2 linked regions of the Acidisarcina polymorpha genome follow. Each later gene encodes a partner of the first gene's protein in a complex. Links are inferred from orthologs where the notes say so. Each region holds a gene or a part of one and is shown in the gene's direction. Other genes may lie near its edges. The genes, in order: ACPOL_RS27745 and ACPOL_RS22075.

The links.
Region 2: the proteins of ACPOL_RS27745 (region 1) and ACPOL_RS22075 are in contact, whole or in part, in a solved structure (PDB 8CE8), measured with the Escherichia coli proteins. The link is inferred for Acidisarcina polymorpha from one-to-one orthologs.

The regions. Positions count from the first base shown.
Region 1 is NZ_CP030840.1:6,510,320-6,513,638, forward strand. The notes cover bases 252-3,251. They hold ACPOL_RS27745 (heme exporter protein CcmB), read left to right. Parts: upstream 252-1,415; coding sequence 1,416-2,087; downstream 2,088-3,251. Other genes in these bases: ACPOL_RS27735 (ABC transporter ATP-binding protein), read left to right, coding at 260-925; ACPOL_RS27740 (aminoacyl-tRNA deacylase), read left to right, coding at 922-1,419; ACPOL_RS27750 (hypothetical protein), read left to right, coding at 2,258-2,590; rpe (ribulose-phosphate 3-epimerase), read left to right, coding at 2,723-3,251. Also shown: ACPOL_RS27730 (cytochrome c maturation protein CcmE), read left to right, coding at 1-189; more of rpe, read left to right, coding at 3,252-3,319. UniProt on the Escherichia coli protein: Required for the export of heme to the periplasm for the biogenesis of c-type cytochromes.
Region 2 is NZ_CP030840.1:5,198,760-5,201,834, reverse strand. What follows is about bases 126-2,881. They hold ACPOL_RS22075 (cytochrome c biogenesis protein), read left to right. Parts: upstream 126-1,018; coding sequence 1,019-1,744; downstream 1,745-2,881. Other genes in these bases: ACPOL_RS22065 (nuclear transport factor 2 family protein), read right to left, coding at 1,982-2,464; ACPOL_RS22070 (hypothetical protein), read left to right, coding at 1,741-1,929; ACPOL_RS35035 (hypothetical protein), read right to left, coding at 499-945; ACPOL_RS22085 (recombinase family protein), read left to right, coding at 126-467. Outside these bases: more of ACPOL_RS22085, read left to right, coding at 33-125. UniProt on the Escherichia coli protein: Required for the export of heme to the periplasm for the biogenesis of c-type cytochromes.

The DNA.
Region 1 (3,319 bases):
ACCTTTAAAGACAACGCCCAGGCGCTCGCCATCGGCACCTACGGCCGCGACGGCGTCTTCCACGCCACGGCGCTTCAAGCGAAATGCGCCTCGAAATATGCGCCCAAGCCAGGCGAGACTCCAGGCATGTCGCCCGCTCCCGCTGCAGCGAAGACGGCGTCTTTAGGGGCCGCTCCGCTCAGTCGCTGAGGCGAACAGTTTTCGCGAAAGGCGCTGCGTTCCACGATGGCCGCTCTGCCGACTCGCTATACTCCTTGAAGTGCCCGGCATCCAGCCCCAGATCGTTCAGCTAACCGGCGTCTCCCGTCTTTACGGAACCTTCGCCGCGCTCCGCCAAATCACGATCGGTTTTGATTCCGGTCGCTGCTCTCTACTTCTGGGTGAAAACGGCGCCGGCAAATCGACGCTGCTCCGCACCATCGCCGGCCTGCTTCGACCGACTTTTGGCGAAATCCTTGTCTTCGGAGCCGCTCCATCCGATGGCCGTGACCGGATCGGCTACATGAGCCACGCACCGATGCTCTACGACGAGCTCACCGGGCTTGAAAACCTGCGCTACTTCGCCAGCCTCTACCGCACCCGGCCTTGCCTCGAGCCCAAAGCAGCGATGCAGGCAACCGGCCTGGACCCGGCGCTCGCTCGGCCCATCAGCCAGTATTCGCAGGGCATGCGGCAACGCGCTTCGCTGGCCAGAGTCCTGCTGCCGCAGCCCGAGCTTCTGCTTCTCGATGAGCCCTTTTCGAATATGGACGCAGCCAGCGCCAGGCAGATGCTCGACCTGCTGAGCAACCTCCGCTCCCAGGGCAAGACCATCATCCTCACTACCCATCAGCGCGAACTGGCCGCACCCCTGGCCGACGAATTCATTACGATGCAGGCCGGAGCGGTGATCGCGGTCGAGCAAGCCGCCGGAGCGACCGTTTGAAACCTCCAGCCAAAACCAAGACCAATGCCGCCCGTTATCTTGATTCGCTCGGCATCGCCTACGAACTGCGCGAGTACGAACTTGGCGAGGAGGAGTTTTCCGCGGTTGCCGTCGCCCACAAGATTGGCATGCCGCCGGAACAGGTTTTTAAGACCCTGCTCTGCGCGACCCACGAACGCGATCATCTCTTCGCCATCGTTCCCGGGAACGTCGAACTCGACTTCAAAAAGCTCGCCCAGGCAGCCTGCACGCGCAAGGCCGAAATGGCACCGATCAAAGATGTTCTTCCCCTGACCGGCTACGTCCGCGGCGGAGTGACGGTCTTTGGCGCGAAAAAGGCCTTCCCCGTAATCATCGACGAGACCCTCGAACTCTTCGACCGAATCTCCGTCTCCGCCGGGGCCCGCGGGGTTCAACTGATCCTCGCGCCCACCGACTACCTCAGGGCCGCGGAGTCCTTGGGCTCGACCAAGCTCGCCGACCTCTCCAAATGAACCGCCCCTACGTTCTCACCCACCTCATCCGCGATCTCCGCATCGAGTGGCGCTCGAAAGACGCGATCAACTCGATGCTCTTCTTCGCATTGATCATCGTTGTGCTGTTCTCGCTGGCCTTCGACCCGACTCGAGAAGTCTCCCGCCAGATCGCCGGCGGCATCCTCTCGGTCGCCACCATGTTCGCCTCGGTCACCGCCCTTAACCAGACCTGGGCCCGCGAAATTCGCAACAACGTCCTCGATGCCCAACGCATGGCCCCGGCTCCCGCCTCGGCGCTCTTCCTGGCGAAAGTCCTGGTGAACTTCTTTTTTGTCACCATCGTTCAGCTGGTGCTCGCGCCCTTGTTCATCATCTTCTACAACCTGCGCTCGGTCGGCCCCGCATGGCCGCTGCTCCTGGTGCTGCCGCTCGGCACCTGGGCGCTGCTCGTGAACGGGACATTCTTTGCCGCACTTTCGATCCGCACCCGCAATCGCGAACTGCTGCTTCCGCTCATTCTCTTCCCCATCTACATTCCGGCGCTGCTCGCCATGGTGCTGGCCACCACCGGCATCCTCACTGGAGAAGCTGACCCCACGCTCTGGATCAAGTTCCTCGCCGGCTACGACGTGATCTTTACGACCGTCGGACTGCTGCTGTTTGAAACCGTGATTCAGGCGGAGTAGCGACCGAGACGGAGGACGATCCGGGCACGGGCCTCCATGGAGTTCTCTCTAGCCGCGGAGGACAGCCTATGCGGCGGAATCACGGAGCCCAACCCCTTTCAGAGTGCCGCCCACCAGTTCTATACTTGAGGCAGAAAGTTCCCTGACGGCAATTCTGCCCGGAGGGAGGCTTGACCGTGTTCCGCGAACTCGCCAAAGCCGTCGCCCTGATCCTCAGTATTGTGTCGATCTATGCCTTGCTTGGCAGCGCCTTCTTCGTTCCAGGAAGCCCTTGGCAGTATAGGCTGGCAGGAGCGGTCGAAACCCTGGCCATGTGCGCCTGTGTCTGCTTCGCGAGTGGACTGCTTTTCAGTATCAGCGAGCGATCGGAACCCCCGGTGACGCGAACTCTGCCGGTCCAGCTCTTTTATTGGGCCTTGGCTGGAACGGTGCTGATGTTCCTGCTCTCCCGTTATCTTGAGGTCTACTACATTCCGTTGATCTGGAAGAACCAGCCATACTAAGGCAACGTGACGCATCGGTGACGCGCCAGGAAATTATTGCGACACGAACCGGGTCGAATCGGGAGACCCGCCATCCTCTGCTCCCGATTTCTCGCGGCATCCAACTGATAAACTTCCCCCAGGAGTCACGCCATGGTTGAAGTCCTTCCCTCCATTCTTTCTGCTGACTTTGCCCATCTCGCCGATGAGGTCGCCGCTGCCGAACGGGGTGGCGCCAAGATCATTCATGTAGACGTGATGGACGGCCATTTCGTGCCCAACATTACGCTTGGCCCTCCGGTCGTGAAATCGCTTCGCAAGGCCACCAAACTCACCCTGGATTGCCACTTGATGATCGAGAATCCGGATCAATTTATTCCCGACTTTGCCGAGGCCGGGGCCAATTGGGTGAGCGTGCATTACGAGGCGTGCCGGCACCTGCATCGCACCCTCGAGCACATCCGCGAGCATGGCATGGAGCCGGCGGTCGTCATCAACCCCGCGACCCGCGTCAACTTCCTCATCGACGTGCTTCCCATGGTTCACCATGTGCTGGTCATGAGCGTGAATCCAGGCTTCGGCGGACAGAAGTTTATTCCTTTCGCCTTGGACAAAATCCGGCGGCTGAAGGAGCTTCGCGAAGAATACCGGCTGAACTTCCATATCGAGGTCGATGGCGGTGTCGATCACGAAACCATCGCCTCGGTCGTCGAAGCCGGGGCCGACCTGCTGGTGGCGGGAAATGCGGTT
Region 2 (3,075 bases), 1.3 Mb from region 1 along the record:
TGAATCCGACACCAGTCTCTGGAGGGTTTGCCATGGCGTACTTTGAAAAGACCCGGGACATTCTTAACGGGCCGCTCACCAATGACCTGCTTCGCCAACGCGCGGACGCCGGTTGGCAGATTGCGTCGATCGAATGGCGCCGGGAGTTGCCCGGCAACGCCCCGATCGACGGCCGGGTCGAGGACATTCCCTACGGGCTTCGCATCTCCGAAGACTGCCTGCGCCTGGAGATCGATCCGGACGAGAACCGCATTCTCATGCACATGATGGAGCTGCTGGTTCAAGACTTCCCTTTCACGAGCGTGGCCAGCGACCTGAACGAGAAAGGCTATAGGACCCGCGAAGGCCGGAGATGGACTGCGGTTTCGGTCTTCAACATGCTTCCACGCCTGGTTGAAGCCGGACCGTCGATGTTTCCCACCGAAGAGTGGGAGGCGCGGCGCCAGCACTTTTCCAAGGCCATCTGAAGCGCGGCAGTTGCCCGGGCCATGCTTCGGCCTACTGCCATTGATTCTTGTGCCGCTCCAGCCACCAACAGGGCTGATCGTCGTTGTGGGGAAAGATCGACTTCACGCAGGGCTGATCTGCAGATCCTAGGTAGTCGTATTCTTGCTTCTTGCCCTTGAGCGGGGTAGCCAGATATTGACTTACCGTCACTGAGCCGAGGCCCGAGTGCCGAGCCATTCGCAAGCCCAGCACCGCCCAATCGCCGAAGTAGAGAACCACGAAACCAATCACCGCGTACTTCAAAGCCTGCAACAGCATATCTCCCACACTCGGACCATAGTAGAGCAAAACCGGAGAGGATAGAGCAAAACCGGGGAAGGTGTAGCCCGGATCGACCTTCCTCAAGAAGGATTTGTGAACGGAGTCCAGTCGCGAATTCTGCCTCCAGGCGAGCAACGTGGCAATTGAGTGGACGACCAGCACCGATTCGAGGTTCATCGTCGACTCCGCAAAGCGCTAAGAGAGAAGTCAACTTTGAAGCTTAGGAGTGCGTTAAACTTGGGCTAGTACCATGAAGATTTTTCGCTGGATACTCGCAATCGTCACCCTCGGTCTCCTCGGCTATGGCTTTCACGTCGCCATGACGGTACCGGCTGACGAAGCCATGTTCAATGTCCAACGGATCTTCTATTACCACCTGCCGGCGTGGATCGCGATGTCGCTCTGCTTTGCCGCGAACCTGATCGGTTCAGTCGTCTATCTGCTTTCGCGAAATAAGCGGCCCGCGTTGTCCCTTCGCGCCGATGCGTTGGCCGTCTCGGCTGCCGAAATGGGCGTTGTCTTCTGCCTGGTTGGCCTGGTCACCGGCTCGCTTTGGGCGCGCTACGCCTGGGGGATCTGGTGGACGTGGGACGAGCGCCTTACCACCACTCTCATTCTTTGGCTCATTTACGTCAGTTATCTGCTGTTGAGGAACTTCGCCGCCGGGCCGCAGATGCGCACGATCTCCGCGGTGCTCGCCATCTTCGGCTATATCGACGTGCCGATCGTCTACATGTCGACTCGTTGGTGGCGCACCCAGCATCCGGCTCCGGTCTTTTTTGGCGGCCCCGGGTCGGGCATCGCGCCAAGCATGAAGCCGGCTGTCGCCTGGAACATCTATGCATGGATGGCCTGGGCGCTGCTGGTGGTGAGCATCCGTTACGCTGTAGAACGGAGACAGCAGCTACTCGACCAAGCCGCCGCCCTTCGGTCGCTCGAGGCGCCGGTGACCCGACACGTCGAGGTTGCCTCGTGATCAGTCGCTCGTTGCTCTTTGCCTCGCTCTTTCCCTGGGACCATCATAACGAGTCGGCCCTCGGTCATCATCACCTGATTGCCGCCTATTGCTTCGCGTGGGGCTTGCAACTTGCCTATCTTGGCTACGTTGGGCTGAAGTGGCGTGCGCTGATCAAGGCTGAGCGGCAGACTCCTTCCAGGTAGTGCGGACTTCACCTGCGCTTCAGCGGTTTCTGCGTCATTCCGGCACATCGAATTATTGCTTACGGTCTTTCTGGGACGCCATAGGGACGCGAGTGCTGTGCATGAAGACGATCTTCCAGGAGCCTGCCTGCTTCTCAAGGAATGCGGACTCCAGCCACTGCTGATCGATCGTACCTGAGGCATCGGTAATCCTGCCCTTGTTGATGTAGGCAATCCAAGCGGTTTTGCCGCTGATATGGACGTCCGGTTCGGTGATACTCCATTCATAACGCTTGCCCGCGCGATGTTGGGCTTTGATGAAGGCCATAATGGAATCTCCGTTGAATCGGGCTCCCCCGTCAAAGATATAAAAGTTAGGTGCAAGGACGGAATCGAACAGCGTCGTATCATCGGCCTGCGCGGCGGTGAAAACCGTATTCACCGTCTTCACGATCTGGGTTTGCTTGGGGGTAAGTTCCTGCTGCGCGCTTGCAGGCGACGCGTTGGCGGAAACTAGGAGCGCGAGGGCCATCGTGACCGATGCGAGTCTCAGCATGAACGACAATAAAGTGCCTCCGGATTACTAAATCATAAACACCCGGGTGCTTTATCTATTCTGTGCTGCGTCGTATTAGCAGGACTGGAGCTTAGGTCACCTTCACCATCCGGAGATGTCACGTAATTCATCCGGTTCGACTCCACTGGTGGTCACTCCGGCACACTGCCACGCCCTTCTCCGGCGATGTCAGTGGCAGAACCAAAGTTCAGCTTGACACGAGGACGACCCGAGGGGCGGGCTTCATCGAACGGCTACCGTGGCGGCATTCCGATTTGGGACAAGGCAAAGAAAATTCAGAAACTACAACCTTCGTGGGATTTCGTTAAGGCGTCATCCGACTTATCTTCAATTCACCGGAGTTTCAACCTTTCCTGCCGCGCCGGTCGCAAGTTCTTGAGGTATTGAGTGCTCAGGCCGCGCGGCAGATTTCTTTTGCAGTGTTTTCTCGCCAAAGTTCTCTCGATGGGTTGCACTTTCAAGATCCCTCCCCCGGATGCCCTGATCAGAACCAGTCCAAGAGTGCTTCAACTGGAGGAAGATTCCGGTTGATTACACCTTGGGCACGTTGCTGCTTGCGCTCCGTTCCCAGTACACTAAACAAGGTTCTA